2 regions of the Actinacidiphila sp. bgisy144 genome follow, and region 1 is predicted to be linked to the other one. Evidence: riboswitches for the same ligand, from Rfam matches in the RefSeq annotation. Region 1 holds a riboswitch; the other holds the start of a gene.
What was found. Region 1 has a riboswitch for glycine ahead of gcvP (aminomethyl-transferring glycine dehydrogenase). Riboswitches for the same ligand answer to the same signal wherever they lie in the genome.
Positions count from the first base shown of each region.

Region 2: another riboswitch for glycine. It lies ahead of gcvT (glycine cleavage system aminomethyltransferase GcvT); the one in region 1 lies ahead of gcvP (aminomethyl-transferring glycine dehydrogenase).

Region 1 covers NZ_JBYIRM010000030.1:8,484-24,053, forward strand. The annotation lists gene AC3EVP_RS28455 (MerR family transcriptional regulator) at 1-289, shown strand, start outside; gene AC3EVP_RS28460 (DNA polymerase IV) at 459-1,877, shown strand; gene AC3EVP_RS28465 (PRC-barrel domain-containing protein) at 1,799-2,170, opposite strand; glycine riboswitch at 2,317-2,429, shown strand; glycine riboswitch at 2,431-2,554, shown strand; gene gcvP (aminomethyl-transferring glycine dehydrogenase) at 2,617-5,514, shown strand; gene AC3EVP_RS28475 (DUF5999 family protein) at 5,775-5,969, shown strand; gene AC3EVP_RS28480 (hypothetical protein) at 6,066-6,653, opposite strand; gene AC3EVP_RS28485 (glutamate-cysteine ligase family protein) at 7,129-8,622, shown strand; gene AC3EVP_RS28490 (CPBP family intramembrane glutamic endopeptidase) at 8,858-9,664, shown strand; gene AC3EVP_RS28495 (DUF1059 domain-containing protein) at 9,783-9,974, opposite strand; gene AC3EVP_RS28500 (MOSC domain-containing protein) at 10,094-10,954, shown strand; gene AC3EVP_RS28505 (SAM-dependent methyltransferase) at 11,032-11,856, opposite strand; gene AC3EVP_RS28510 (PadR family transcriptional regulator) at 12,022-12,633, shown strand; gene AC3EVP_RS28515 (LacI family DNA-binding transcriptional regulator) at 12,737-13,816, opposite strand; gene AC3EVP_RS28520 (pyridoxine/pyridoxamine 5'-phosphate oxidase) at 14,049-14,783, shown strand; gene AC3EVP_RS28525 (EamA family transporter) at 14,878-15,570, shown strand, end outside.
Region 2 covers NZ_JBYIRM010000013.1:2,568-18,137, forward strand. The annotation lists gene gcvT (glycine cleavage system aminomethyltransferase GcvT) at 1-965, opposite strand, end outside; glycine riboswitch at 1,163-1,281, opposite strand; gene AC3EVP_RS16810 (enhanced serine sensitivity protein SseB) at 1,405-2,175, shown strand; gene AC3EVP_RS16815 (enhanced serine sensitivity protein SseB C-terminal domain-containing protein) at 2,351-3,079, shown strand; gene AC3EVP_RS16820 (DUF885 family protein) at 3,139-4,671, opposite strand; gene AC3EVP_RS16825 (ABC transporter permease) at 4,997-5,995, shown strand; gene AC3EVP_RS16830 (ABC transporter substrate-binding protein) at 6,099-7,841, shown strand; gene AC3EVP_RS16835 (ABC transporter permease) at 7,939-8,952, shown strand; gene AC3EVP_RS16840 (ABC transporter ATP-binding protein) at 8,949-10,019, shown strand; gene AC3EVP_RS16845 (ABC transporter ATP-binding protein) at 10,037-11,251, shown strand; gene AC3EVP_RS16850 (amino acid ABC transporter ATP-binding protein) at 11,300-12,091, shown strand; gene AC3EVP_RS16855 (glutamate ABC transporter substrate-binding protein) at 12,179-13,168, shown strand; gene AC3EVP_RS16860 (amino acid ABC transporter permease) at 13,178-13,822, shown strand; gene AC3EVP_RS16865 (amino acid ABC transporter permease) at 13,819-14,739, shown strand; gene AC3EVP_RS16870 (cysteine desulfurase family protein) at 14,794-15,570, opposite strand, start outside.

The DNA.
Region 1 (15,570 bases):
GAACATCCGCACCGCCGTCCAGCACCTGCGCTCGGTCGGCCCGGGCGAGCTGGCCCGGATGACCCTGATGAGCGACGGCGCGACCGTCTACGAGTGCACCTCGCCCGACGAGGTGGTGCAGCTCCTCCAGGGCGGCCAGGGCATCTTCGGGATCGCCGTCGGCGTCGTGTGGCGCGACGTCGAGAGCGCGCTGTCGCAGATGCACGGCGAGCGCGTGGACACCGGCGAGACCCTGATCGGCCACAATCCGGCCGACGAGCTGGCCCGGCGCCGCAACAAGGCGGTCTGAGCCCCCGGCCGCAGGTGCCTCCGGCCCGTGACAGGCCGGCCCCGCAAAGGCCCGGCCGATAAAGCCCCGCCCCGTAAGGACCTGACCCCACCCGTACGCCCCGGCCGCGACCCGCCGTCGCCGTACACCTGTACGGCTGCTGTCGGTGGGATGCGGGAGGCTTGGGGGTGTGAGAAGTGCGCCGACGATCCTGCACCTGGACATGGACGCGTTCTTCGCCGCGGTCGAGCAGGCGTCCAAGCCGAGCCTGCGGGGCAAGCCGGTGGTGGTCGGCGGCCTGGGACCCCGCGGCGTGGTGTCGACCGCGTCCTACGAGGCACGTGTGCACGGCGTCCACTCCGCCATGGCGATGGCCCACGCCCGCCGACTGGCCCCGAACGCGGCCTACCTCGTGCCGAGGTTCGGCCTCTACCGGCAGATCAGCGAGATCGTCATGGGCCTGCTGCGCGAGGCGTCACCGCTGATAGAGCCGCTGAGCGTGGACGAGGCGTTCCTCGACCTGGAAGCCGGCGCCTACGCCGACGACCCGCGGGCCGTGGCGCGCGGGCTGCGCGCCGACATCAAGGCCGCCACCGGCCTGACCGCCTCGGTCGGGCTGGCCGGCTCCAAGCTGCTGGCGAAGATCGCCTCGGAGCAGGCCAAGCCGGACGGCCTGGTCGTGGTCGAGCCGGGCACCGAGCGGGCGCTGCTGGACCCGATGCCGGTGCGCACCCTGCCCGGCGTCGGCCCGGCCACCGCCGAGCACCTGCGCCGGGCCGGCATCCTCACCGTCGCCGAGATCGCCCAGGCGGGCGAGGCGGAGCTGGTGCGGCTGCTCGGCAAGGCCCACGGCGCGGGCCTGCACGCCATGGCCGCCGGCGTCGACAACCGCCCCGTGGTCGCCGACCGCGACGTCAAGTCCATCTCCGTCGAGGACACCTTCGACAGCGACCTCACCGACCGCGCCCATGTGCGGTACGAGATCGACCGGCTCGCCGAGCGCTGCGTGCAGCGGCTGCGCGGCGCGGGCCGCTCCGGCCGCACCGTCGTGGTGAAGGTCCGGCGGTACGACTTCTCCACCCTCACCCGCTCCGAGACGCTGCGCGCCCCCACCGACGACCCGGCCGTCGTCCGCGAGACCGCCCGCCGTCTGGTGGAGGCCGTGGACACCACCGGCGGGGTGCGGCTGCTCGGGGTGGGCGTGGCGGGGCTGGCCGACTTCACGCAGGAGGACCTGTTCGCGCAGGCCGAGGGCGAGCGCGCGCTGCACGGCGGCCCCGAGCCGGACGCCCCCGAGCCGCTGCCCAGCCGCCCGCCGCCCGCGGCCGAACGGGCCGACCGCTGGATGCCCGGCCATGACGTCACCCACGACAGCTACGGCGCCGGATGGGTGCAGGGCAGCGGCGTCGGCCGGGTGACGGTCCGCTTCGAGGTGCCCACCGACACCGTGCCCGGCCGGGTGCGCACCTTCCCCGTGGACGACCCGGCACTGCGCCGCAGCGACCCGCTGCCGCTGGCCGCCCAGCAGGCTCACTCCTCGTCGGCCAGCTCCCCGAAGTCCCCGGACGGCGCCGGCTCGGCCGCCGAGCGCGGCACGTCCATCCCGTAGTGGTGGTAGAGCTGCAACTCCTGCTCGGGCGACAGGTGCCGGCCCACCCCGAAGTCCGGGGCGTCCTTGATCAGCGCCTTCTCGTACGGCACCCGCAGCTTGTCGCCGTCCAGCTCGCTCGGGCCGAGCGGCACGAAGGCGTCCCGGGTGAACAGGCCGGTGCGCACCGCGGCCCACTCCGGTGTGCCGGTCGCGTCGTCGAGGTAGACCTCGTCCACCGTGCCGATCCTCGTCCCGTCACGGTCGAAGGCGCGGCGGCCGATCAGGCTGCGCGGATCGATGTCGGTCTGCACGGTCCCTCCAACCAGTCCAACCAACCCCAGGCCGCCGCCGTACGGCGGCCGCTGGTACCTACCCAAGGCCACAACCGGGGCGGTGTCGACTCGGCACCTGTTCCGACCCCTGTTCGGAACGCGCTGGTAGGCTGGACAACGGCCGTCGACCCCGTGCGGGAGAGTCCTCCGAGAACCCCGCCTGGCGGCGGTTGGCGGAGGGCGCCGAAGGAGCAAATCCTCCCCGGAAACTCTCAGGCATCCGTACCGCTCGGGTGAGGTCACTCTGGAAAGCAGGACCTGTCCCGGAAGCAGAGCGGCCGCCGGGACGCGTCCTCACCGACGGTGAAAGCCGCCCTGTGGGCCGGGGCGGTGAAGCTCTCAGGTTGTGATGACAGAGGGGGAGGCCGTACGGGTGCCCTGGCGGCACCCCCCGAAGGTCGTCACGGACCAGGAGGCCCCCGAAGATGAGTGACCGCCGAACCACCCTCGCCGAGCTGGAAGCAGGCCGGCCCTTCGCCCGCCGCCACATCGGTCCCGACGTCGAGGCGCAGGCCAAGATGCTCGCCCAGGTCGGCTACGGCTCGCTGGACGAACTGACCGCCGCGGCCGTCCCCGACACCATCAAGAGCACCGAGGCGCTCGCCCTGCCGGCCGCCGTCACGGAGGCCGAGGCGCTCGCCGAGCTGCGCGCGCTCGCCGACCGCAACCAGGTGCTCACCCCGATGATCGGCCTGGGCTACTACGGCACCTTCACCCCGCCGGTCATCCTGCGCAACGTGCTGGAGAACCCCGCCTGGTACACCGCCTACACCCCTTACCAGCCGGAGATCTCCCAGGGCCGCCTCGAAGCGCTGCTGAACTTCCAGACCGTCGTCGCCGACCTCACCGGCCTGCCCACCTCCGGGGCCTCCCTGCTGGACGAGGGCACCGCGGCCGCCGAGGCGATGGCGCTGTCCCGCCGGGTCGGCAAGGTCAAGAACGGCGTCTTCCTGGTCGACGCCGACACCTTCCCGCAGACCCTGGCGGTGATCCGGACCCGGGCCGAACCGACCGGCGTCGAGGTCGTCACCGCCGACCTGTCCGCCGGCATCCCCGCCGACGTCGCCGAGCGCGGTGTCACCGGTGTGCTGCTCCAGTACCCGGGCGCCTCGGGCGCCGTCCGCGACCTGCGGCCGGTGATCGAGCAGGCGCACGAGCTGGGCGCGATCGTCACCGTGGCCGCCGACCTGCTGGCGCTGACCCTGCTCACCCCGCCCGGCGAGCTCGGCGCGGACATCGCGGTCGGCACCACCCAGCGCTTCGGCGTCCCCATGGGCTTCGGCGGCCCGCACGCCGGCTACATGGCCGTCCGCGACGCCTACGCCCGCAACCTGCCCGGCCGCCTGGTGGGCGTGTCGGTCGACGCCGACGGCGACACCGCCTTCCGCCTCGCCCTCCAGACCCGCGAGCAGCACATCCGCCGGGAGAAGGCCACCAGCAACATCTGCACCGCGCAGGTGCTGCTCGCCGTGATGGCCGGCATGTACGCCGTTTATCACGGCCCCGACGGGCTGGCCGCCATCGCGCGCCGCACCCACCGCTACGCCGCGGTGCTCGCCGCGGGCCTGCGCGCGGCCGGCGTGGAGGTCGTCGAGGACGCGTTCTTCGACACCCTGACCGCCCGGGTGCCGGGCCGGGCCGCCGACGTGGTGGCCGCCGCCCGCGCCGCGGGCATCAACCTGCGGCAGACCGACGCCGACCACGTCGGCATCGCCTGCGACGAGACCACCGACCGCGCCGCGCTCACCTCGGTGCTCGCCGCGTTCGGCGCGGACACCGCGGACACCGCCGACCTCGACGCCCTCGACGCGGCCACCGCCGACGCGCTGCCGGCCGCGCTGCTGCGCACCGGCGACTACCTCACCCACCCCGTCTTCCACCGGCACCGCAGCGAAACCTCGATGCTGCGCTACCTGCGCCGGCTCGCCGACCGCGACTACGCCCTGGACCGCGGCATGATCCCGCTGGGCTCGTGCACCATGAAGCTCAACGCGACCACCGAGATGGAGCCGGTCACCTGGCCGGAGTTCGGCGCGCTGCACCCCTTCGCGCCCGCCGACCAGGCCGAGGGCTACCTCAGCCTGATCCACGGCCTGGAGGACCAGCTCGCCGCGATCACCGGCTACGACAAGGTCAGCCTCCAGCCCAACGCCGGGTCGCAGGGCGAACTGGCCGGGCTGCTCGCGGTCCGCGCCTACCACCGCGCGGCCGGCGACCTGGACCGCACGGTCTGCCTGATCCCGTCCTCCGCGCACGGCACCAACGCCGCGAGCGCGGTGATGGCCGGGATGAGCGTGGTCGTCGTCAAGACCGGCCAGGACGGCGACGTGGACGTCGACGACCTGCGGGCGAAGATCGAGCAGCACCGCGACCGGCTCGCCGTGCTGATGGTCACCTACCCCTCCACGCACGGCGTGTTCGAGGAGCACATCACCGACATCTGCGCGGCCGTGCACGACGCGGGCGGCCAGGTCTACGTGGACGGCGCCAACCTCAACGCGCTGGTCGGGCTCGCCCGCCCGGGCCGCTTCGGCGCCGACGTCTCCCACCTGAACCTGCACAAGACGTTCTGCATCCCGCACGGCGGCGGCGGACCCGGCGTCGGCCCGGTCGCGGTCCGCGCCCACCTCGCCCCGCACCTGCCCAACCACCCGCTCCAGCCGCAGGCGGGCCCGGCCACCGGCGTCGGCCCGGTCTCCGCCGCGCCGTGGGGCTCGGCGGGCATCCTGCCGATCTCCTGGACGTACGTCCGGCTGATGGGCGCCGAGGGCCTCAGGCAGGCCACCCAGATCGCCGTACTGAGCGCCAACTACGTCGCCAAGCGGCTGGAGGCGCACTACCCGGTGCTCTACACCGGCCCCGGCGGCCTGGTCGCCCACGAGTGCATCATCGACCTGCGGCAGCTGACCAAGGACACCGGCGTCAGCGTCGACGACGTCGCCAAGCGGCTCATCGACTACGGTTTCCACGCCCCGACGATGTCCTTCCCGGTGGCCGGCACCCTGATGATCGAGCCCACCGAGAGCGAGGACCTCGCCGAACTCGACCGGTTCTGCGAGGCGATGATCGCGATCCGCGGCGAGATCGACCGGGTCGGCGCGGGGGAGTGGCCCGCCGACGACAACCCGCTGCGCTCCGCCCCGCACACCGCGGCCGCCCTCGGCGGCGACTGGCAGCACCCCTACAGCCGCCAGGAGGCCGTCTTCCCCGCCGGCGTGCACCCCGCGGACAAGTACTGGCCGCCGGTGCGCCGGATCGACGGGGCGTTCGGCGACCGCAACCTGGTCTGCTCCTGCCCGCCGCTGGACGCCTACGAGGGCTGACCGGCCCGGCGGCAGCACTGTGGGAAGGCGGCGCCTTCCGACCCGGAAACGGGCGGAAAGCGCCGCCTTCGTGTCCGCAACCGGCCGCGCGGATGGCGCGTCCTGCACCAATGAGCAGCGCGCACGTGAAACACCTGCGGAAGGCCGTCCGGGGCGCAAGACTGGGACCGGCCGCGCGAGAACGGGGGACCCACATGAGCCAGGCAGGCCACGCGACCGACCGCACCATTCACCTCTCGCAGCGAAAGACACCAGTGACCATGTGCAAGCACGAGCCGCAGTGCCCCACCGCCGACAGCGCCGACCGTGAGGCCGCCCTGATCGTGGCCCACCACCCGGAGCAGGGCTGGAGCCTGCTGTGCAATGGGGTGCTGCTCTTCGAGGACACCGGGGAGATCCTGCCCGACGGGCAGATCATCGCGCCGCACCGGCCGCTGGCCGCGGCAGGCGCCTGACGGGGAGTACGACGGGGGCAACGAAAGCCGGTTCCCCCGGGCCTTGCCGCGCCCGGGGAAACCGGCTTTGCTCGTGCCGAAGGCGTGCTCTGCGGGCTACGCGGGCGAGCCGGCCAGCGGCGGCGGGGCGAGCCAGCTGTTGAGCAGCGGCGCCATCTCCACGATCCGGTACACCCGGTGCGAGGCGATCCCGGGCGGCGCCGGGGCCAGCGGGATGACCAGGTCGGCCGGGTCCGGCTGCGCGGTGGCGGCGTCGGCCCGCGGCACCGAGTGCAGCCACAGCGCCATCATGTAGCGGCTCGGCACCGACAGCAGGTGCGGCTGGTAGGTGGCCGGCAGCGGTTCGGCCTGGCGCAGCGCGCGCTCGGTGGAGGCCAGGTAGGGGCCCTCGGAGAAGCGCGAGAACACCCATCCGTCGGGGGTCGCCACGGTCTCGCCCGCCGCGGCCACCCGGGCCCCCGCCCTGATATGGAACCGCCAGCCGGCCAGCCGCGCGTGGGGCAGGCCGCCGGGCACCGACGCGGGTTCGAACACATGGACCGGCAGGGGGTGTTCGGCGTCCAGCGGCCCCTCCGCGGTGCGCAGGGCGGGGGTACGGGCTTCCAGGACCGCGGTGGGCGAACTGAGCGCCGCCAGGACGCTCAACAGGGCGGGTGCGGGTGCTGGGGGGACAAGCAGCGGCATGGTGTTGTCGCCTCTCACTGGGAGACACGTGGTGCGGGCACAAAGCGGTGCGGGCGAGATGCGGACGGCCGCGGTCAGTACCTGGTGAGGGTTACTGCTCAAGCTCGCCCGGCGACGGCGGATACTCTGCCTCGTGCGCGGAGTTTATACGACGTATGTTCGCTCCATGTTTCATCTACCGGCCGCCGGCATTACCCGCAAGGCGGTAATCCGCCTTCCTCCGGACGGCCGCAGCCGACATTACCGCAGGCTGCCGCGCGGTCGTCGGCGATTTCCGCGGTGTACGGTCGGCCGGAAACATACGGTGCCAATAGGCGGGATTTCCCGCCGTGTCCTGGGCCGAATGTGCCATCGGCACGTGCCCGCTGTCGGCCACTACGGCAAGCGTAGCGTGCACACCCGGTCGAGGTGGGCGTTATCGATCAGTTCCATGGGGCATCCTCCCGTGAGGACCCGCACGAGGAGGGACGCTTCGATGGGGGAGAAGGTCGCGGCCGGGGCGTTCGACCTGGCCGACCGGCGCATGTACCGGAACAAGCTCCAGCAGTGCCTGCTGGGGCTGGAGCGGCTGCTGGCGGAGAAGCGCTTCGACCGGCCGCGCAATCTCATGGGCCTGGAGATCGAATTGAATCTCGCGGATTCCCGCGGGCTGCCCCGCATGATGAACGAAGAGGTGCTGGAGCGCATCGCGAGCCGTGATTTCCAGACCGAGCTGGCCCAGTTCAATATCGAGGTGAACATCGCGCCGCACGCGCTTTCCGGCCGGGTCCTCGACCGGCTCGCCGAGGAACTGCGCACCGGCCTCGGCTACGCCGACCGGATGGCCGGCGAGGTCGGCGCCGGCATCGTGATGATCGGCATCCTGCCCACCCTCCAGGCCCAGGACCTGGTCTCGGCGAACCTCTCCCGCGCCGACCGCTACACCCTGCTCAACGACCGCATCCTCGCCATGCGCGGCGAGGACATCACCCTCGACATCGAGGGCGTCGAGCACCTCGTCTACACCTCCGCCTCGATCGCGCCCGAGGCGGCCTGCACCTCCATGCAGATGCACCTCCAGGTCACCCCGGGCCGCTTCGGGCCGGCGTGGAACGCCGCGCAGGCGGTGTCCGCGCCGCAGGTGGCGATCGGGGCGAACTCGCCCTTCCTCTTCGGCCGCGAACTGTGGCGCGAGACCCGCCCGCTGCTCTTCCAGCAGGCCACCGACACCCGCCCGCAGGAACTGCGGGCCCAGGGCGTACGGCCGCTGACCTGGTTCGGCGAGCGCTGGATCGATTCCGCGGCCGACCTGTTCGCGGAGAACCTGCGCTACTTCCCCTCGCTGCTGCCGATCTGCCACGAGGAGGACCCGCTGCGCGTGCTCGACGAGGGCGGGGTGCCCGAACTGCGCGAGCTGACCTTGCACAACGGCACTATCTACCGCTGGAACCGCCCGGTCTACCAGGTCGTCGACGGGGTGCCGCACCTGCGGGTGGAGAACCGGGTGATGCCCGCCGGGCCGACCGTCGCCGACGTCATCGCCAACGCGGCGTTCTACTACGGCCTGGTGCGCTCGCTCGCCGAGGCGCCGCGGCCGGTCTGGCAGCGGCTGCCGTTCGGCGCCGCCGCCGCGAACTTCGACGCGGCCTGCCGGGACGGCGTGGACGCGGTGCTGCACTGGCCGCGCCCGCGCGGCACCGCGCTCGCCCAGGTGCCGGCGGCCGACCTGATCCGCGACGAACTGCTGCCGCTGGCCGCCGCCGGGCTGGACGCCTGGGGCATCGACCCGGCCGACCGCGACCACTACCTCGGCATCATCGAGCAGCGCTGCCGCCGCCGGACGAACGGCGCCCGCTGGCAGGCCGACGCCTTCCACCACTACCTCGACCGCGGCCTGGACCGCCGGGCGGCGCTCGCCGCGATGACGCAGCGCTACCGGGCCCTGTCCACCGAGGGCGCCCCGGTCCACACCTGGCAGCTCCCGGGCTGACCGGCCCCGGCCGCACATCCCTCCGCACACCCCGCCGCCCGCCCCGCCGCGCGCCTGCCGCCGTACGGGTGCCGGGGCGCGCTGCGGACCGGTCGCGGACATGACGACCCAGGCGGGTGGCGTAGGCTCGCGCGGCGCACCCACCGCGCGAGCGCGGCACCGGGGCGGGGTGGTGCGGTGGTAGGGCGGCGGGCGGGATCTTCGTATCGTGTCCACGACGACACGGGAGGACCGCGTGCAGGCATCAGTACAGGCCGAGGCCGGGCAGCCGGAGCGGCCGCAGCCGCTGCTGGAGGAGCGGACGCTGCGCAGCGAGACGCTGATCGTGCTGGCGCTGTCGCTCGGCGCGAGCGGCGTCTCCGCGGTGATCAGCTTCATCGGGTCGGTGACCCGGCCGGGCGCGCTGAAGGACCAGGCCGCGACGCTGGTGGGTTCGGCGGCGCCCGGCCGCCCCTGGCTCGACCTGGCCTGGCAGGTGTTCTACATCGCCACCGCGCTCGTCCCGGTCGCGCTGGTCGCCCACCTGCTGGCGCGCGAGCGGGTCGGGATGCCCGCGCTCGGCTTCGACCTCACCCGGCCGCGCTGGGACCTGGCCCGCGGCGCGCTGGTCGCGGCGGTGATCGGCGGCACCGGGCTCGCCTTCTACCTGGGCGCGCGGGCCGCCGGGTTCAACCTCACGGTGGTGCCCGAGTCGCTGCCGGCGGTGTGGTGGCGCATCCCGGTGCTGATCGCCTCAGCCGTGCAGAACGCGGTGCTCGAAGAGGTCATCGTGGTGGGGTACCTGCTGCGCCGGCTCGACCAGTTGAAGTGGTCGCCGACCGCGGCGCTGGCCGCCAGCGCGGTGCTGCGCGGGTCCTACCACCTGTACCAGGGCGTGGGCGGCATGGTGGGGAACATGGCGATGGGCGTGGTGTTCGTGCTGCTCTACCGCCGCTGGGGCCGGATCGGGCCGCTGGTCGCCGCGCACTCGCTGATCGACACGGTCGCCTTCGTCGGGTACGCGCTGCTCGCCGGGAAGGTCGGCTGGCTGCCCACCGGATGACGGGCGCCGCGGCGGCAGGAGGCGGCGCCGGGGCGTACCGCGTACGGGCCGCGCACGGAAAGAGGGGTACCGGTCGTGCGCGGGAGCCGGGGACGGGCCGCCCGGCGCCGGGGGCGGGTCAGACGTGCTGCGGGACCTCGTCCTTGAGCATGCCGCGGATCTGCTGGCGCAGTTCAGGGCTGTCGTCGTGGCCGTGCACGGATGTCGCGTGCTCGCTGGCGGCACGGACGACCTCGTCCTCCTCGCCGGAGATGGTGAGGGTGCAGTTCGACTCGCTCGGGTAGTCCCGGCAGTCGGCTACTTTGCGCATGACGCACCTCCTCTCCTTCGTCTCCCAGGGTAGTGCGGGCGCTGCCCGGGACGCGGGGACCGGTGCGGCACGGGATATATGGCTTGACCGGGAAAACCGGGGTGGGCAGGCTCTGCACGGTGACCGGACCCGAGGCTGTGCCCGCTGCCGTGGTGGGGGCGCTGCTGCGCTACCCCGTGAAGTCGATGCTCGGCGAGGCGGTCACCGCTGCCGACGTGACCGAGCGCGGGATGCCGTACGACCGGGCGCTCGCGCTGGTGCACCGCGGCAGCGGCAAGGTCGCCAGCGCGAAGAACCCGAGGCTGTGGCGGCGGCTGCTCACGCTGAGCGCCGAGGCGGCACCGGAGGCGGTACGGATTCTGCTGCCGGACGGCAAGGAGCTGCGGAGCACCGACGCCGACGTGGACCAGCGGCTCTCCGACGTCCTGGAGCAGCCCGTCACGCTGACCGCCCGGCCGCCGGAGCGGGCGGAGCTGGACCGGGCACACCCCGACGAGGTGCTGCGCGAGGGCGTCCGCGCCCGCGTCGGCGTGGACGTGGGACGGCTGGGCGGCGCCGCCCCCGCCGGCACCTTCTTCGACTTCGCCCCGCTGCACCTGATCACCTCGGCCACGCTGCGCCGGATCGGGGAGCTGAGCCCGCAGGGGGCGCCGGCGGTGGCGCGCTACCGGCCGAACATCGTGATCGACGGCGCCGGGAGCGGCTTCGTGGAGAACGACTGGCTCGGCCGGGACCTGCGGATCGGCGACCACCTCACGCTGCGGGTCATCGCCCGCACCCCGCGCTGCGCCATCCCGACCCTCCGGCACGGCGCCCTGCCGCGCGACACCGGCGCCCTGCGGGTTCCGGCGGCCCACAACCGGGTGGCCCCCATGCCCGACTCCGACCCGCAGCCCTGTGCCGGTGTGTACGCGCAGGTCCTCCGCCCGGGCCGCATCACCCCCGGTTCTCCGCTCACCCTCCTCCCGGCGGCCGGGTAGCCCGCCCTGCGCGCCGCCCGCGGCGGCCCCCGCGCCTCCCGCGGCGGCCCCCGCGCCGCCCGCAGCCGCGCCGAGCGCTACCGGCGGACCGCCGAGACCAGCCTGCCGAGCCGCTCCTCGCGGTGCGGCGGGGCGCCGTACGGGCGGCCGTAGGCGGCGGCAAGCCCGCGCAGGGTGTGGTCATCGGCGTCCCAGCCGTGCCCGGCCAGCCAGCCCACCGGGTCGTCGGGCACCTCCGAGACCCACAGGGACGTGGCCGAGCCCGGCGCGGCGTCCGCGCCGAAGCGCCTCACCGCGCCGCGCGCGGCCAGCGTCAGCCCCATCCGGCTGCCGGCCGCCGACTGCGCGCCGATCCGGGCCACCAGCCCTTCCACCGCGTCCCGCGGCAGGTAGACCAGCAGTCCTTCGGCGACCCACACGGTGGGCGTGGACGGGTCGTGCCCCGCGGCGGCCAGCGCCGCCGGCCAGTCCTCCCGCAGGTCCACCGCGACGGTGCTCCGCTCGCAGCGGGCGACGGCCCGCTCCTGGCGCAGCACCGCTGCCTTGAAGTCCAGCGGCGCGGCGGTGTCGACCTCGAACAGCCGGGTGCCCTGCGGCCACTCCAGCCGGAAGGCCCGGCTGTCCAGTCCGGCGCCGAGCAGCACGACCTGCCGGACCCCGGACGCCGCCGCCTGCCGCACCAGGTCGTCCAGGAACCTCGTCCTGATCACGATCCAGGACGCCACGGCCAACCGGCGCCGGCGCTCGCCCGCGTCATCAGCGACGTCGGCCGGCGGCGCGGAAGCGGGCCACCGTCCGCCCGCGGCGGCGAACGCCCGGGCCAGCGGGTCGTGGAACAGCGCGTCGTGCCGCTCGCTCTCCAGCGCCCGCACCCGGGCCACCTCCACGGCCGTGGCCCACACCCCCGACGGCCGCACCGGCTCCCGCTCATCCGTCACCGCGCCAGCCTAGAGGACTGCTCCCCTCGGGGGGCCGGGTCGGCGGCTTCCACCCGGGGGTTGCTCTTCGATGTATTCCGATATATCGTTGAGCTGTCGCGAACGATCAACGATGGAAGGAGCGACATCATGCGTTCCCAAGGACATGCACATGGACACGGAAAGCGCGGACCCGGACATCACGGGTGGGGCGAGTACGAGGGGTCGCGGGCGGCGTTCGGGCCGTTCGGGCCGCCCTTCGGCGGTGGGCCGTTCGGGCCCGGCGGGCGGGGGCGCGGCGGACCGCGCGGACGCGCCCGGCGCGGTGACGTGCGGGCGTCGATCCTGGCGCTGCTCACCGACCGCCCGATGCACGGCTACGAGATGATCCAGGAGATCGCCGACCGCAGCGGCGGCGCGTGGCGGCCGAGCCCCGGCTCGGTGTACCCGACGCTGCAACTGCTGGAGGACGAGGGCCTGATCGGCAGCGAGACCGAGGGCGGCAAGAAGCTGTTCACGCTCACCGACGCGGGCCGGACCGAGGCCGAGGCCGGCCCCGACGCGCCCTGGGAGGACGCCGGTCGCGGCGTCGACTGGGACGCGCTCCATGAGGTCAGGAAGGCCGGCGGCGGGCTGATCGAGGCGTTCCGCCAGGTCTGGGCGACGGGCACACCGGAACAGCGCGACAGGGCGCTGACCGTGGTGAACGACGCGCGCAAGAAGCTGTACCTCATCCTCGCGGACGAGGACATCGGGAAGTAGGACCCGTGGCGGCGCCGGACGGACCGGCGCCGTGTCCGACGTATCCGAGCGGTCCGCCGCCGGGCATCGCGCCCGGCGGCGGACCGCTCGTGCGTGGCAGGCCCTACCCGCCGCTGGAGCCGCGCACCAGCAGCCGGGTCGGCACGATGTAGGAGTGCACGAGGTCCGCCGGGCGCCCGGCCTCGGTGTCCAGCAGCCCGCGCAGCGCCGCGACCGCGGCCTCGCCCAGCGCGCGCTGGTCCTGCGCGACCGTGGTGAGCGCCGGGCGGACCAGCGCCGCCGCGTCGATGTCGTCGAAGCCGACGACCGCCAGGTCCCGCGGCACCGACAGCCCCGCGTCCGCCGCCGCGTGCATCGCCCCGATCGCCATCTGGTCGCCCGCCGCGAAGATCGCGGTCGGCGGCTCGGGCAGGTCCAGCAGCCCCCGCGCCGCCGCCTCGCCGCTGGCCAGGAAGAAGTCCCCCTCGACCACGTAGGAGTCCGGCACCGGCAGCCGCAGCCGTTCGCACGCCCGCCGGTATCCGGTCAGGCGCTCGGCCGCGGGCGGCAGGTGCAGCGGGCCGGTGACGGTGGCGATCCGGCGGTGCCCCAGCTCGTACAGGTGCTGGACGGCCGCCGCCGCGCCCGCCGCGTTGTCGGAGCTGACCCGCACCGTACGCGGGCCGGTGAACGCGGTGTCGATGCCCGCGCAGGGCACCGTGGAGGCGGCGAGCGCGCGCAGGCAGCGGTCGTCCGGCGGCGTGGTCAGCACGATCACGCCCTCCAGGTTGTGCCGCCGCACCGCCTGGAGATAGGCGCCGTCGGGCTCGTCGGCGCCCGCGGTGGTGAGCAGCATGAGGTGGTAGTCGGCCTCGGACAGCGCGGTGCGCACCGCGCTGAGCAGCCCGAGCAGGAACGGGTTGTGCAGGCCCTGCGCCTCCTGCCCGCTGTCCCAGATCAGCCCGATCGTGTCCGAGCGGCGCCGGACCAGGGTGCGGGCCGGCTCGTTGGGCGCGTACCCCAACTCCGTGGCCAGTTGGCGTATCCGCGCGCGGGTGGCCTCGCTCACCTCCGCGCGGTCGTTGAGCGCCCGCGAGACGGTGGCGGTCGACACCCCGCTGCGGCGGGCGAGTTCACGGATGTTCACGAGGTACCCGTTCTGCGCGAGTTCGGACAGGAAAGCGCTCCCGTAAGGGTGCGGCACGACAACAGCCTGCGTACAGTCCCGGCCGCCGGCGAATACCGGCGGGGGCGTCCGCGGGGCCGGAAGCGTTTACGGCTCCGGCGGCCTGCTCGGGCCCGCCGGGCGGGGCAACCCGCGCTTCCCCCGGGCGCGGTGTGTGATGGACGGTGCCCGCTGCGACAAGGTGGCGGGACGGCGCAAGCGGGCCGACCCAAGCGGGACGGCGCAGGCGGTACGGCAGAAGGGGCACGGCATGGACGAGCAGGCGGACGGCGGCAACAGCCCGGGCGAGGGCCCCGGTTCGGACCCGGCGCGGCGCGCGGACGAGGAACTCCTCGCCCGTACCCGCGCCGTGCCCGTACTCGCCGGAGCGCTGCCGCACCTCGATCCGGAGCGGGTACCGGACGCCCCCGGGCCGTTCTTCGCCCGCTGGCTGGCCGAGGCGATCGACGCCGGAGTGCCCGAGCCGCAGGTCATGACGCTCAGCACGGCCGCCCCCGACGGCGCCCCCAGCGCCCGCGTCCTGATCCTGCGCGGCATCGACACCGCCGGCTGCGCCTACGACTTCGCGTCCGACTCCCGCAGCCGCAAGAGCCGCGACCTGGCCGCCAACCCCCGGGCGGCCCTGACCTGGTACTGGCCCTCGCAGGGCCGGCAGATCCGGATGGCCGGACCGGTCGAGGTGCTCGGCCGCGACGCCGCCGCGCGCGACTTCCGCGGCCGCGGCGAGTCCGCCCGCGCCGCCGCCTTCGCCGGCCCGGTGAGCGCGCCGCTGGAGTCCGCCGGACAGTACGACGCGGCGCTGCGCGCGGCCCGCGACCTCGTCGCCGCCGAGCCGGAGCGGGTGCCGGCCACGCACACCCTGTACCGGCTGCACGCGGCCGAGGCCGAGTTCTGGCAGGCCGACCCGGCGCGTTTCCACGTACGGGTCCGGTACGGGCGGGCGGCCGCGGGGGAGGGGTGGTCGCGGACGCTGCTGTGGCCGTGACCAGGGTCTTCCGGATGATCGGCTTCCGGATCGCCGCAGGTGGGCGGGCGGCACCCGGCGTGACGCTGCTGTCGTGGACTGCCATCATGTCCTGATGCGGTCAACTCAGGTGCGGAGCAACGGTGTCGGGCTCGCCCTGCTGTCGGCCGCGGCCTTCGGCGGTTCCGGGGTGGCGGCGAAGCCGCTCATCGAGGCGGGCTTCGAGCCGCTGCACGTGGTGTGGATGCGGGTGGCGGGCGCGGCGCTGGTGCTGCTGCCCGTCGCGCTGCGGCACCGGCGGCTGCCGTTCCGGCAGCCCGGGCTGGTGATCGGCTTCGGGCTGCTCGGCATCGCAGGCGTCCAGGCGCTGTACTACCTGGCGATCTCCCGAATACCCGTCGGCATCGCGATCCTCGTGGAGTACCTCGGCCCGGCGCTGCTGCTCGGCTGGGTGCGGTTCGTGCAGCGGCGCCGGGTCAGCCGCTCGGCGGTGGCCGGTGTGGTGCTCGCCGTCGGCGGCATGTGCTTCGTGGTCCGGATCTGGTCCGGGCTCGCCTTCGCTCCGGTCGGCCTGGCCTGCGCGTTCGGCGCGGCCTGCTGCCAGGTCGCGTACTTCCTGCTGGCCGGCCACCGGGGGCGCGACGGCGCGGCCGCCGAAACCGGCCGCGAGCGGGCGAACGGCCTGCTGGACGGCGGCGGTGACGACGGCCTGCTGGACGGCGGCGGTGACGAGGAGGGCGGGCCGGACCCGGTCGCGGTCATCGCCCACGCGCTGCTGGTCGCCACCGCGGCGCTCACCCTCGTCGCG
Region 2 (15,570 bases), on a different contig from region 1:
GCCCCCGAGGTGACCTCGCCGATCACCGTGCCCGAGGCGTCGGTCACCGGGTAGCCGGCCCGCGGCACCCGGCGGCCCCGCGCCACCAGCCCGACCAGCTTGCGCGGCGGCAGGTCGGCGGCCCGCTCGGCGGCGGCGCCCAGCGCGGCGCGCCCGACGAAGTCCCCGGGCTTGTCGAACTTGACCACCCGGCCCAGCCCCGCGTCGAACGGCGTCACCGCGGCGGTCAGCTCGTGCCCGTACAGCGGCATGCCCGCCTCCAGGCGCAGCGTGTCCCGGCAGGACAGCCCGCACGGCACCAGGCCCGCGGGCGCGCCGGCCTCGGTGAGCGCCTGCCACAGCCGCTCGGCGTCGCCCGGCGCCACGAACAGCTCGAAGCCGTCCTCGCCGGTGTAGCCGGTACGGGCGATCAGCGCCGGCACCCCGGCCACGGTGCCGGGCAGCCCGGCGTAGTACTTCAGCCCGTCCAGGTCGGCGTCGGTCACCGCCTTCATGATCGCCGGGGCCTGCGGGCCCTGGACGGCCAGCAGCGCGTACGCCTCGCGGTCGTCGCGGACCTGCGCGTCGTACTCCGCCGCCCGCAGCGCGACCGCGTCGAGCACGGTCTGCGCGTTGGAGGCGTTGGCGACGATCATGAACTCCTGCGCGCCCAGCCGGTAGACGATCAGGTCGTCGAGGATGCCGCCGTCGGGCGCGCAGATCATCGTGTAGCGGGCCCGGCCCACCGCCAGCGCGGACAGGTGGCCGACCAGGGCGTGGTCCAGCGCCTCGCCCGCCTGCGGGCCGGTCACGGTGATCTCGCCCATGTGCGACAGGTCGAACAGGCCGGCGCGGGTGCGCACCGCCTGGTGCTCCTCGCGCTCGCTGGCGTACCGCAGCGGCATGTCCCAGCCGGCGAAGTCGGTCATGGTCGCGCCGAGGGCGCGGTGCAGGGCGTCGAGCGCGGTACGGCGGGGTTCGCTCATCGGTGACGGGCTCCCAGGCTCGGTCTCGGTGAAGAGAGAAAGGGGACGACGGATCGGATGCTCCCCATCTGTCATCGGAACCTGAGAGGTTCACCGTGAACCCCGCACCGGCGGGTCACGGTTTGCACCTTGGGTGGGCGGGGCCGGGCGGGCACCCCCAGGGGTGCGCCGACGGCTCCGCCGCTTTTCAGATCTGCCTCGCCCGCGCGGTATCTGTGCCTGAGAGATTCAAGGGAGGACTTGCTCCTTCGGCGCCCGGCCCGCCGCCCGCGAGCAAGTCGCGTGCACCGGTCCGGGACTCTCCCGCGCGGCCTCGAACGGCCGGTATGCAAGTTGTCGGCTTCATCATTGCATGCCCAGGGTGCGCGGCCCCCGGCAGCCGTTAGGGTTTCCGGGGCACGACGCTACAGACGCGGTACTCGGGCGGACAAGGGTGGACATGGAGAATCCGGCGCCGTACACATGGCCGGCGAACGAGCTGGAAGAGGTGCTGAGCGCCAGCCTCGGCAACCCCTCGGCCACGCCCAGGCTGCTGGAGGTGCTCGGCCGGTCCCGGGTGTGGGTGCCGCTGCCGAACGGCGGCTCGCGCGAGGCGGCCGACCTGGACCTGCCGACGGTCGTGCTGGGCGGCGCGCCCTACGTGCCGGTGTTCAGCTCCGAGCAGCAGTTCCGGCAGGCCGCGGACGGCATGCCCTGCACGGTCGCGCCGGTGCACGAGTTCGCCCGCGGGCTGCCGCCGCTGGTCGGGATCGCCGTCAACCCCGGGGGCGCGGTCGGTGTGCCGCTGCCGCCGGCCGCGGTGGCCGAGCTGTGCCGCCCGGCGCAGGGCGAGCGCCAGGCGGCGTTCGCCGGGGTGCGCGGCGGTGACGCGCCACCCGGCGCCCGGGTGCGGCTGTGGGAGCCGGACCACGACGAGGAGCCGGTGGACTTCCTGGCCGCCGCGGCCGGCGAGTTCGCGGTCACCTCGGTGGTGCTGAGCGGCCGGCGGGCCCTGGCGGTGGTGGAGGAGGAGCCGCCGGCGCTGTTCGTCGGCGTGGAGCTGGACCGCTGGACCGAGGCGGACCGGTCGGCCGCGATGGACGCGCTCGGCCGGGCGATGGGTGCGGCCCAGCCGCCGTGGCCGGTGCACCTGATCCTGCTGGACGTGGCGCAGGACCCGGTGGGGGACTGGATGCTGGAGACGGTGCGGCCGTTCTTCGCCCGCGACTGAGCCCGGGCACGGCACGGGGCAGGGCCACGGCAGGTGCGGCTCGGCGCACGCGTTCAGCGGTCGTATACCGCGTCTATAGCCGGTTCGGTTTGAGTCGGCGGGCATACCGCTGGGCACACTCGACCTGGTTTGATGTCGTGCGAAGAGCAGTACGAAGGGAAAGGGGCGGTCCCACGTGATCGCGGGCGCGCAAGGCGGTGCGGCGCAGGCCGGCCATGTGGAGCAGATGCTGCTCCAGGTGGCACCCGGCCGGTTCGACGCATACGAGAACCTGCTCGCGTCACTCGCCGAGGGCCAGGTGTGGATGCTGCTGTGGCAGGGCGCCCCCGGCACGCCCGACGCGCAGTACGGCACGATGGAGATCGGCGGCTACGGCTACGCGCCGTGCTTCACCTCGCCGCGGGAACTGGCCGCCAGCGGGTGGAACCGCGAGCACGAAGTGGTCTCCGGGCGGGACATCGCCCAGACCCTCTTCCCGGACCGGTCCGGCCTCTGGCTCAACCCGCACAGCGCCGGCGGCGGCCTCGGCATCCCCTGGGCCGACCTGCGCCGGATCGCGGTCGGCCTGGACCTGCTGCCCGCCGGGCCGCTCCAGATCGGCGAACCCTCGCTCCAGATGCCCCAGTTCTACGCGCTGCTCGCCCAGGCGGCGCACCGCACCTCCGCGGTGCGCGCGCTGCGCCAGGCGTGGGTGCAGCCGGTGCTCGGCGAGCCCTACCTCGCGATCGGCGTCGAGCTCTACGAGGGGGCCGGGCAGGCCGTGGAGTCCGTCCGGCTGATGATGCAGCAGGCCGTCGGCGGGGTGCCCGACTCGGTGGCCGTCTCCACGGTCGCCATGGCCGACCCGTACGACCCGGTCGCGCTGTGGATGCGTACGTTCGGCCGGCCCTTCTTCGACCGCTAGGCGACTGCGCGGCGATCAAGCGGCGGCTGCGCGGCGGCCATCCAGCGGCTGTGCGGCGGTCACGCGGCCGGGCCGGGCGGGTGGACCGCCGCGTCCAGCAGGCCCAGGGGCGGGCTGCCCAGGTGCAGCAGGGCGGCGTGGAAGCGGGGCAGGGTGAACTCGGCGCCCCAGGCGCGCTGCGCGCGGGCGCGGGTGCGCAGGATCTCCAGCTTGCCCCAGGTGTAGCGGCCGTACCCGGCGTCGAAGGTGCCGCGCCGCGCCTCCGCGGCGGCGGCCGCCGGCGACAGGTGGGCGTCGCGCACGAAGTACCGCGCGGCCTCCTCCAGCGACAGCGCCCCGGTGTGCAATCCGATCGCGCAGGTGAGCCGGGTGACGCGGACCAGCGCTTCGAGGGCGACGCCGATCGCGAAGCGCGGGTCGCGGGCGCGGAAGCCCTCGTCGAGGCAGACCTCCTCGACGTAGTGCGCCCAGCCCTCGGCGAAGGACAGGCTGTGCAGGAGCCGCCGCACCGGGGAGGGGGCGCGGCGCAGGGCGCGGCCGTGCGCGAAGTGGCCGGGCGCGACCTCGTGGAGGGTGATGGACGGCAGGCTGGTGCGGCTGAAGACGGTCAGCCACTCCTCGCGCTCGTCGGCCGGCCAGTCCGGCTCGGGCGGGGTGACGTGGTACCAGGAGGGCGCGTCGGCCTCGGCGGGCGCGGACCAGGTCATCATGGCCATCGCCCAGCGCCGGGAGGCGGGTGCCGGGCCGACCAGGCACTCGCCGTCGACGTAGGGCGCAAGGCCCCGTTCCCGGGTGAACTCCACGGCCTCCTCGGTGAGCCGGGCCGCCTCGGCGATGACGCCGTCCGCGCCCGGGTGGTCGGCGAGCAGCCCCGGCAGGAGTTCGTCCACGCCGCGGCCCGGGTCGAGGACGCGGCAGGCGTCGGTGAGCAGTTCGGTGAGCCGGACGCGCTCCTTGTCGGCCTGCCCGGCCAGCTCGGTCAGATCCACCCGAAGGCCCTCCTGAGCCCCCATCAAGGCAGCCAGGGCCCGCCCGCCGAGCCGCGGGTCGGGGTCGCCGTGCTCGGCGACGTGCCGCAGGTGGCCCTCCAGCCGGGCGTGCGCGCGCAGTGCGGCCCGCTCCACCTTGCCGCCGTCCGGGTCGAGGTCGGCGGCCAGTCCCAGCACCGGCCCGAGCAGCGCCTCGGCGACCGGGGCCCGTACCCGGTCCAGCGAGGCCAGCGCGGCGTCCACCGCGTCCGGCCACCGCGCCAGATGCGCCTTGCGGGCCTTCCTGCGGTCGGCGCGCGGGGCGTACTCGCGGTCGTAGCAGGCGAGTTCGAGGTTGGACAGGTGCGGGTAGGGGTCGCGGCGGTGCAGCTCCAGCTCGCCGTACTGCACCCGCAGTGACTCCTCGAAGACAGCCAAGTGGGCCTCGTCGTGCGGGTCCTGGAGCGGTCCGGCGCTCCGGGCGGCGCGGGCCATCGCGGCCAGGCCGGCGCGCACCCCCTGGGGGGAGAGGTCCTGCACCTGTCCGTCGTACTCGTGCAGGCCCGACATCTCGCGGGCCTGGGGCACCATCAGGTCGCAGACCGCGCGCAGCCGTTCGTCCATCTGGTGACCGTACCCCGAGGTACGCGTCGGTAACGATGAAAGAACCACCCACATCACAGTTGCGCATCCCTTCTCCGTGGGGTCTGGCGGGTGATCGCCGACCGGAAGAAGAATCCAGCGGCAAGACGCCTTGGCGTTGACATGTCCCAACCGCAATGCGCGTAGTGGATACGCACGTCGCACGCATGATCACGAAGAGCGTTCACTGCGGGTGACGGCCGTTTCGTACGCAACCGAAGCACCACAGGCACCAAGTGACGAGGAAGCCGCTACCGCGGCGGGCGCGCGCCGGTCACCACCGGCGAGAGGGGTCGGCAAAAACGCCATGACCGCACCTATCGAGACCACCTCCGGACAGGCGGCGGCAGACCCGGAGGCCGTCCTGAGCGGGGCCGGGCGAGGCATGATCGAGGGCCGCTCGCTCGGGCAGATAGCCTGGCGCCGGCTCAGACGCGACAAGGTCGCGATGGCCGGCGGCGTCGTGGTGGTGCTGCTGGTGCTGCTGGCGATCCTCGCCAAGCCGATCGAGATGGTCTTCAACCTCGACCCGAACGCCTTCCACCAGAACCTGGTCGACCCCGAACTGCTGGCGCCCAAGGGCGGCTGGGGCGGCATGAGCTGGTCCCACCCGCTGGGCGTGGACCCGAAGTTCGGCCGCGACATCCTCGCCCGGATCGTCGAGGGCTCCTGGATCTCCATGCTGGTGGCCACCGGCGCCACCGTGCTGTCCAACGTGATCGGCACCGTGCTCGGCATCATCGCCGGCTACTACGGCGGCTGGGTGGACAGCCTGATCAGCCGGCTGATGGACGTGTTCCTCGCCTTCCCGCTGCTGCTCTTCGCGATCTCCATCTCCGCCTCGCTCCAGGACGGCGCCTTCGGGCTGAGCGGGCTGCCGCTGCGGATCTGCGTGCTGATCTTCGTGATTGGCTTCTTCAACTGGCCCTACATGGGGCGGATCGTCCGCGGCCAGACCCTCAGCCTGCGCGAGCGCGAGTTCGTCGACGCCGCCCGCGGCATGGGCGCGCGCGGGCCGTTCATCCTCTTCCGCGAGCTGCTGCCGAACCTGGTGGCGCCGATCCTGGTCTACTCCACCCTGCTGATCCCCACCAACATCCTGTTCGAGGCCGCGCTGAGCTTCCTCGGGGTCGGCATCGCGCCGCCGCAGGCGTCCTGGGGCGGCATGCTGACCAGCGCGGTCGACGTCTACCAGTCCGACCCGCAGTACATGTTCGTGCCCGGCCTGGCGATCTTCATCACGGTGCTGGCCTTCAACCTGTTCGGCGACGGGTTGCGGGACGCCCTGGACCCGCGCAGCAAGTGATCCCGCAGGGACACCCATCGAACCCCGGGTGGCACCCCGTGTGCCGTGCGGCGCACCGCGACCGACCCGGCGACTCCATAGGAAGTGAGGGGCGTAACCCGGTATGAACACCAGAAAGGTGACCTCCGCCATCGCGCTCGGTCTGGCGATGGCACTCGGTGTGTCCGCCTGCGGCGGCTCGGGCGGCAGCAAGAGCTCCGGCAAGAAGGACCAGGCGCTCACGTCGATCGTCAACGCGTCGACGAAGAAGGGCGGGACGGTCACGGCCGACCACTCCAGCGGCCCCGACTCGCTCGACCCGGGCAACACCTACTACGGCTGGGTGCAGGACTTCTCCCGGCTCTACGCCCGTTCGCTGCTGACGTTCAAGCCGGCGGCCGGCAAGGCCGGTCTGACGGTGGTCCCCGACCTGGCGACCGGGCTCGGCACCGCCAGCGCCGACGCCAAGACCTGGACGTACCACCTGCGCACCGGCGTGAAGTTCCAGGACGGCACCACGGTGACCTCCAAGGACGTCAAGTACGCGATCGAGCGCAGCAACTTCGCGCCCGAGGTGATGTCCAACGGCCCGGTGTACTTCAAGAGCTACCTGGCCGACGACAGCACGTACCAGGGCCCGTACAAGGACAAGAGCCCGGACGGGCTGAAGTCCATAGAGACGCCTGACGACCAGACGATCATCTTCCACCTGGCCAAGCCGTTCGCCGACTTCGACTACCTGGCGACGTTCTCGCAGACCGCGCCGGTCGAGCAGTCCAAGGACACCGGCGCGACCTACGTGCAGCACATCCAGTCGACCGGCCCGTACAAGTTCGCCTCCTACTCCGAGGGCAAGGGCGCCACGCTGGTGCGCAACCCGGAGTGGAGCAAGGCCACCGACCCGATCCGCACCGCGCTGCCCGACAAGTACGTGCTGAAGTTCAACATCAACCAGCGCACCATCGACAACGACCTGATGGCCGACAACGCCACCGTCGACCTCCAGGGCACCGGCGTCGAGGCCGAGACGCAGTCGAAGATCCTGGGCAACAAGAACCAGCTCTCGCATACCGACGACGCGATCGCCGGCGCCACCTCGTACATGGCGCTCAACCTGCACGTGGCGCCGTTCGACAACATCAACTGCCGCAAGGCCGTGCAGTACGCGGTGGACAAGACCTCCGTGGTCAACGCCGAGGGCGGCGCGGTCAAGGGCGACGTCGCCACCACGCTGCTGCCGCCGTCGGTGAACGGCTACACCAAGTTCGACGAGTACCCGACCGCCGGCAACAACGGCGACGTGGCCAAGGCCAAGGCGGCGCTCGCGGCCTGCGGCAAGCCAGGCGGCTTCACCACCACGCTCACCGCGCGCAGCGACCGGCAGCCCGAGGTGGACGGCGCCACCGCCATCCAGGCGGCGCTGAAGAAGGTCGGCATCACCGTCAACATCAAGACCTTCCCCGCCGACAAGTACTTCTCCAACTACGCGGGCGTCCCGGACTACGTGCACTCGCACGACGTCGGCATGATGATGATGGCGTGGGGCGCCGACTGGCCCACCGGCTACGGTTTCCTGGACCAGATCGTCGACGGCGGCGCGATCAAGCCGTCCGGCGGCAACAACCTGATGGAGCTGAACGACCCGAAGATCAACCAGGCGCTGGCCGCGGCGATCTCCAACACCGACGCCGCCGCCCGCACCAAGGCGTGGGGCGACATCGACAAGATGGTCATGGCGAACGCCTCCGTGGTGCCGCTGATCTACCGCAAGAACCTGCTCTACCGCCCGAGTTCCGCCACCAACGTGACGGTCACCCAGGCGTACCTGGGCATGTACGACTACCTGCTGATGGGCTCCTCGAAGTAGCCGCAAGGCTCCTACGCACCGAAAGGCAGGTGAAGGCTCCGGCGTCCGCCCGGTCCGGCCCGCGATCCGGGCCGGGCGGACGCCAGCCGGAACGGCCGTGACCGCTTACTTCATCCGTCGCGTGTTCGCCGCGATCGTGCTCCTGCTGGTGGTCAGCATGATCACCTTCGCGATCTTCTTCCTCGTGCCCCGCATCGGCGGCCAGACCACCACCCAGCTCGCCACGCAGTACGTGGGCAAGGACGCCAACCCGGCGGCCGTCGCGGCGATCAAGAGGAACCTCGGCTTCGACCTGCCGCTCTACGAGCAGTACTGGCACTTCCTCAAGGGCCTGGTGGCCGGCGCCGACTACCACTACGGCCCCGACCCGGTGCACTGCCACGCACCCTGCTTCGGCTACTCCTTCAAGAGCCACGTCGAGGTGTGGCCGCAGCTGAAGTCCCGTATCCCGGTGACGTTCTCGCTGGCCATCGGCGCCGCGGTGATCTGGGTGATCACCGGCGTCGCGGTCGGCGTGGTCTCCGCGCTCAAGCGCGGCACCATCATCGACCGGCTGTCGATGGGCGTGGCCCTGATGGGCGTGTCGCTGCCGATCTTCTTCACCGGCATCCTCGCGCTGAGCGTCTTCACCGTGCAGTGGCCGCTGTGGAGCAACGGCATGAGCTACGTGTCGTTCACCGACAACCCCGCTGACTGGGCGTGGAACCTGCTGGTGCCCTGGTGCAGCCTGGCCTTCCTGTACTCCGCGCTGTACGCCCGGCTGACCCGGGCGGGCATGCTGGAGACGATGGGCGAGGACTACATCCGCACCGCGCGCGCCAAGGGCCTGCGCGAGCGGGACGTGGTGGTCAAGCACGCGCTGCGCTCCACGCTCACCCCGATCGTGACCATCTTCGGCATGGACTTCGGGCTGCTGGTCGGCGGCGCGGTCATCACCGAGCAGGTCTTCTCGCTGCCGGGCATGGGCGCCTACGCCATCCAGGGCGTGACCGCCAACGACCTGCCCATCGTGATGGCCGTGACCTTGGTGGTCGCCTTCTTCGTCGTGGTCTGCAACCTGCTGGTGGACCTCGCCTACGCCGTTCTCGACCCCCGCGTGAGGTACTCGTGAGTTCCGCCGACAGGCTGCTGAAAACCCCGCAAGAGCCGCCCGCCGCGCAGGACGCGTACCTGTCGGTGCGCGACCTGCGCATCCACTTCGACACCGACGACGGCCTGGTGAAGTCCGTCGACGGCATCAGCTTCGACCTGCCGCGCGGCCGCACCCTGGGCATCGTCGGCGAGTCCGGGTCGGGCAAGTCCGTCACGTCCCTGGGCATCATGGGCCTGCACCGCACCGCGCGGGCCCGGATCTCCGGCGAGGTGTGGCTGGACGGCGAGGAACTGGTCGGCGCCCCGCCGGACGCGGTACGGCGGCTGCGCGGCCGCAAGATGGCGATGATCTTCCAGGACCCGCTGTCGGCGATGCACCCGTACTACTCGATCGGCAACCAGATCGTCGAGGCGTACCGGGTGCACCACGCGGTCAGCAAGAAGGAGGCCGCCCAGCGGGCCATCGACATGCTCGACCGGGTCGGCATCCCCGAGCCGCGCAAGCGCTTCCGGGACTACCCGCACCAGTTCTCCGGCGGCATGCGGCAGCGCGCGATGATCGCGATGGCGCTGGTGAACAACCCCGAACTGCTCATCGCCGACGAGCCGACCACCGCGCTCGACGTCACCGTGCAGGCCCAGATCCTCGACCTGATCCGCGACCTCCAGCAGGAGTTCGGCTCCGCGGTCGTCATGATCACCCACGACCTGGGCGTGGTCGCCGAGGTCGCCGACGACCTGCTGGTGATGTACGCGGGCCGGGTGATCGAGCGCGGCACCGCCGAGAAGCTCTTCAGCGAGCCCAAGCACCCCTACACCTGGGGCCTGCTCGGCTCCATGCCCCGGCTGGACCGGGAGCGCACCGACCGGCTCAACCCGGTCAAGGGGACGCCGCCCAGCCTGATCAACGTGCCGAGCGGCTGCGCCTTCCACCCGCGCTGCCCCTACGCCGAACTGACCGGCGGCGCCTCGCAGTCCGAGGTGCCCGAGCTGCGCGAGGTCGCCGCCGGCCACGTGGCCGCCTGCCACCTCGGCGACGAGGAGCGGGTCAGGATCTGGACCGAAGAGATCGAGCCGAAGCTGTGAAGGGCCGGGACGAGACCGTGGCGGAGAAGACCTCGCTGGACAAGGGCGGTCCGGCCGCCGACGCGACGCCGCAGGAGCGCACCCCCGCGCCGCGCAAGCCGGCCGGGGAGCCGCTGCTGAAGGTCACCGGGCTGACCAAGCACTTCCCGATCACCAAGGGCCTGCTGCGCCGCCAGGTCGGCGCGGTGCAGGCGGTCGACGGCATCGACTTCCAGGTCCGGGCGGGCGAGACGCTGGGCGTGGTCGGCGAGTCCGGCTGCGGCAAGTCCACCATGGGCCGGCTGATCACCCGGCTGCTCGAACCGACCGGCGGGACGGTCGAGTTCGACGGCCGCGACATCACGCACCTGAGCACCGGCGCCATGCGCCCGCTCCGCCGCGACGTGCAGATGATCTTCCAGGACCCGTACTCCTCGCTCAACCCGCGGCACACCATCGGCACCATCGTCGGCACCCCCTTCCGGTTGCAGAAGGTCGCCACCGAGCAGGGTGTGAAGAAGGAGGTGCAGGGGCTGCTGGAACTGGTCGGCCTCAACCCCGAGCACTACAACCGCTACCCGCACGAGTTCTCCGGCGGGCAGCGGCAGCGGATCGGCATCGCCCGGGCGCTGGCGCTGCGCCCGAAGCTGGTGGTCGCCGACGAGCCGGTCTCCGCGCTGGACGTGTCCATCCAGGCGCAGGTGGTCAACCTGCTGGACGACCTCCAGTCCGAACTCGGCCTGACCTACGTGATCATCGCGCACGACCTGTCGGTGATCCGGCACGTCTCGGACCGGATCGCGGTGATGTACCTGGGCAAGGTGGTGGAGCTGGCCGACCGGGAGGCGCTGTACAGCTCGCCCTTCCACCCGTACACCACCGCGCTGCTGTCCGCGGTGCCGGTGCCCGACCCGAAGCGGCGCAACCGGCCGACGGTGACGCCCGAGGTGCCCGGCGAGGAGGCCGCGGACACCGTCGCGGACGCCGCCGCCGATGCCCCGGCGGACGCCGAGCCGGCGCCCGCGCGGGCCGCCGCCCCGGTCAGCGGCAGCGGCCGCATCCTGCTCACCGGCGACGTGCCCTCGCCGATCTCCCCGCCGCCCGGCTGCCGGTTCCACACCCGCTGCTGGAAGGCGACCGCGGTGTGCACCACCGAGCAGCCGCCGCTGGTGGAGCTGGCGCCCGGCCACCAGGTGGCCTGCCACCACCCGGAGAACGCCGCCGACCAGCGTCCGGAGCCCGCCCTGCGATGACGCCCCGGCCGCTACTGTTCCGCCGCGCGGCCCCCTATCGTCGTAAGCATGGCGGACGACGCGAACGGGACGGCGGGCGGCACCGCGGCCGGCGGCAGCGGCCGGCGGGTGCTGCTGAGCATCGAGGCGGTCAACAAGCGGTTCGGTGACTTCGTCGCCCTGCGCGACGTCGACCTCGACGTGCACGAGGGCGAGGTCGTCGTCGTGCTCGGCGCGTCCGGCTCCGGCAAGTCCACGCTGTGCCGCTGCGTCAACCGGCTGGAGACCGCCGACTCCGGCCGGATCGTCTTCGACGGCCGCGAACTGCCGCAGGAGGGCGCCGCGTTGGCGGCGCTGCGGGCCGACGTCGGGATGGTCTTCCAGTCCTTCAACCTGTTCGCGCACAAGACCGTGCTGGAGAACGTGGTGCTCGGCCCGACCCGGGTGCGCAAGGTGCCCCGGGCCGAGGCCGTCGAGGAGGCGCGGGCGCTGCTGGAGCGGGTCGGCGTGGCGGACAAGGAGTCCCGGCACCCCGCGGAGCTGTCCGGCGGCCAGCAGCAGCGCGTCGCGATCGCCCGCGCCCTGGCGATGCACCCCAAGCTGATGCTCTTCGACGAGCCGACCTCCGCGCTCGACCCGGAGATGATCCGGGAGGTGCTGGACGTGATGGTCGGCCTGGCCCGCGACGGCATGACGATGGTCGCCGTCACCCACGAGATGGGCTTCGCCCGCCGCGCCGCGGACCGGGTGGTGTTCATGGACGCCGGGCAGATCGTCGAGACCGGCGAGCCCGAGGCGTTCTTCACGAAGCCGCGCACCGAGCGCGCCCGCGACTTCCTCTCCACGATCCTGCGGCACTGACGCCCGGCATCCGGCGCCCCGCGCCCGCTGCCGTCCGGACCACCCGTACCCGTACCCGTATCCGTACTCGTACCGAAGGAGTCCCTCATGGTTCCTCAGCAGCGCGGCCGTCGGACGGAGCAAGGACCAGGCGGATTACCGCGGTGGCGCCGGGCGGTGCTCGCCGCGGGCGCGGCACTGGCGCTGACCGGAGTGCTCGCCGCGTGCGGCGGCGGCAGCAGCGTCCACCCGGTCAAGGGCGGCCGGGGCGGGGCGGCCGGGCCGACCCAGGAGCAGGTGGTCGCGGGCGCGCCGGTCGCCCCGGCCGCCGCGATCACCCCCGGCTCCTGGATGGCGAAGGTCAAGAAGCGCGGCACCCTGCTGGTCGGCGGCACCGACTCCTCCGCGGTCTTCTCCCAACGCAACCCCGTCACAAATAAGTTGGAGGGCTTCGACGCCGGGCTGTCGCAGATGCTGGCGCGCTACATCATCGGCAAGCCGTCCACGAAGCTCTCCCTGGTCACCGTGGACACCCGCGAGACGCTGCTCCAGAACGGCACCGTGGACGCGGTGTTCGCCACCTACACCGTCACCCCGCAGCGCGCGGAGAAGGTCGCCTTCGCCGGGCCGTACTACGAGTCGGGCGACGCGATCCTGGTCAAGGCGGGCACCACCGGGATCACCGGGCCGGCCGACCTGAACGGGAAGACGGTCGCCACCGAGGGCAACTCCACCGCCGCGCTGGACCTGAAGAAGGTCGCGCCCAAGGCGAAGACCCTGCTCTTCCAGGAGGACGGCGAGTGCGTCGCCGCGGTCAAGCAGGGGCGCGCGGACGCCTACGTGCTGGACCAGAGCATCCTGCTGGGCGACGTGGCCGACGACACGGGCCTGAAGGTCGTCGGGCAGCCCTTCACCCAGGAGCCCTACGGCATCGGCCTGCCGAAGGCCGACCCGGAGGCGAAGGCGTTCGTCGACGCGTGGCTGAAGACGATCTACGCCGACGGGCAGTGGGCCAAGCTGTGGCAGGCCACCATCGGCGCCAAGGTGGGCGGTTCGCCACCCGCGCCGCCCGCCATCGGCTCCGCCGACGGCTCCTGACGGCCCGCCGTGCACGGGGTCCTCAGCCACCTCGGCTACCTCGCCGGCGGACTCGGCACCACCCTGGAGCTGTCCCTGCTCGGCTTCGCCGGCGCACTGCTGCTCGGCACCCTGCTGACGGTGCTGCGGGTCGGCCCGGTCCTCCCGCTGCGGCTGCTCGGCACCCTGTACGTCGAGGTGTTCCGCAACGTGCCGCTGCTGGCGTTCCTGGTGCTGTTCGTCTTCGGACTGCCCGACGCGGGCGTCACCTACCCGCTGTTCACCTCCGAAGCGGCCTGCCTGGCGCTGTACTTCGCCGCGTACGTCTGCGAGGCGCTGCGGGCCGGGATCAACGCGGTGCCGGTCGGGCAGGCCGAGGCGGCCCGCGCGATCGGGATGACCTTCGGCCAGTCCCTGGCCCTGGTGATCTTCCCGCAGGCCTTCCGCACCATGGTCCAGCCGCTGGCCAACATCCTCATCGGCGTGGTGCTCTCCTCCTCGCTGGGCGCGGCGGTCGGCGTCAGCGAACTCATCGGCCGCACCCAGTGGCTGGACCTGAAGTACGACGAGCCGGTGCCGACCTTCCTGCTCGCCGCGGCCGGCTACGTGCTGGTCACCGCGACGGTCGCGCTGCTCGCCGGGCGGCTCCAGAAGCGGATGGCGGTGCGCCGGTGAGCGGGCCGAACCGGGTGCTGTTCGACGCGCCGGGACCGCGGGCCCGGCGCCGCATCCGGCTGGCCACCTTGCTGTCGGTGCTGCTCATCGCCGGGCTGCTGGCCCTGGGGCTGCACCAATTGGCGCGGCACGGCCAGCTCGACCGCGCCCGCTGGCAGCCCTTCGGGCAGTGGCCCTACCAGCGCTTCCTGCTCCAGGGGCTGGTGCGCACCCTCAAGGCGGCGGGGGTGGCCGCGCTCCTCGCGCTGCCGGCCGGGGCGCTCCTCGCGCTCGGCCGGCTCTCGCCGCACCGGCTGACCCGGCTGGCCGCGGGCAGCTTCGTCGAGCTGTTCCGCTCGGTGCCGCTGCTGCTGGTGCTGTACGTCTTCCTGATGGGCATCCCGCGGGCCGGCTACACCTTCCCGGTCTTCTGGGAGCTGGTCATCCCGGTGGTGCTGTGCACCTCGGCGCTGCTCGCCGAGGTCTTCCGGGCCGGCGTCCTGGCCCTGGACCGCGGGCAGTCCGAGGCCGCCCACGCCCTCGGGCTCAGCCGCCGCCAGGTGATGCGGCTGGTGGTGCTGCCGCAGGCGGTCCGCCTCGTGGTGCCCACGCTGGTCTCCCAACTGGTCAGCCTGCTCAAGGACACCACCCTCGGATACGTCGTCAGCTACCCCGAACTCCTCAACCAGGGCAAGGTGCTGGGCTCCTACACGCACGACTTCCTGCAGAGCTATCTGACGGTCACGGTGGTGTACATCGTGGCCAACGCGGCCCTGTCCCAGCTCGCCGAGGCGCTGGAACGCCGTGGCAGGCGCCGTCCGGCAGCGGGCACACCGGGTACGGCAGGCGGGGCATCCGGGGTCGCCCCGCGCCTGCCCGGTCCCCGGGAGCCGAAGGCCGCCGGGGGCGCGGGGGCCGAGCCGCTGCGCCCGGTCTGAGCGCGGCTGCGGCCCCGCGGACCCCGCGGGCCCCGCGGGCCGGGAGCGGCCGGGTCAGGTGCGGCCCGCCGCCCGGGCGCGTTCCACCGCGGGGCCGATCGCCGCGGTGAGGGCCGCCACGTCCTCGGCGGTCGAGGTGTGCCCCAGGGAGAAGCGCAGGGTGCCGCGCGCGTCGCCCGCGGAGCGGCCCATCGCCAGCAGCACATGGCTGGGCTGGGCCACGCCCGCGGTGCACGCCGAGCCGGTGGAGCAGGCGATGCCCTGCGCGTCCAGCAGCAGCAGCAGGACGTCGCCCTCGCAGCCGGGGAACGTGAAGTGGGCATTCCCGGCGAGCCGGCCCTCGGGCGAGGGGTCGCCGTTGAGCACCGCGTCCGGCACCGCCGCGAGCACCCCGCGTACCAGGCTGTCGCGCAGCGCGCCGACGTCGCGGGCGAACTGCGCGCGCCGTTCGGCCGCGAGCGTGCCCGCCGTGGCGAACGCGGCGATCGCCGGCACGTCCAGCGTGCCGGACCGGCTGCGCTCCTGGCTGCCGCCGTGCAGCAGCGGCACCGGCGTGTCCTCGCGGCGCAGCAGCAGCGCGCCGACCCCGTACGGGCCGCCCACCTTGTGCCCGGTCACCGTCATCGCGTCCAGGCCGCTCGCGGCGAAGTCCAGGTCCACCTGGCCGAACGCCTGCACCGCGTCGGAGTGCATCGGCACGGCGAACTCCCTTGCCACCGCCGCCAGTTCCGTGATCGGCAGCACGGTGCCGACCTCGTTGTTCGCCCACATCGCGGTGATCAGCGCCACATCCGCCGGGCCCGCGCCCCGCTCCAGCGCCGCCCGCAGCGC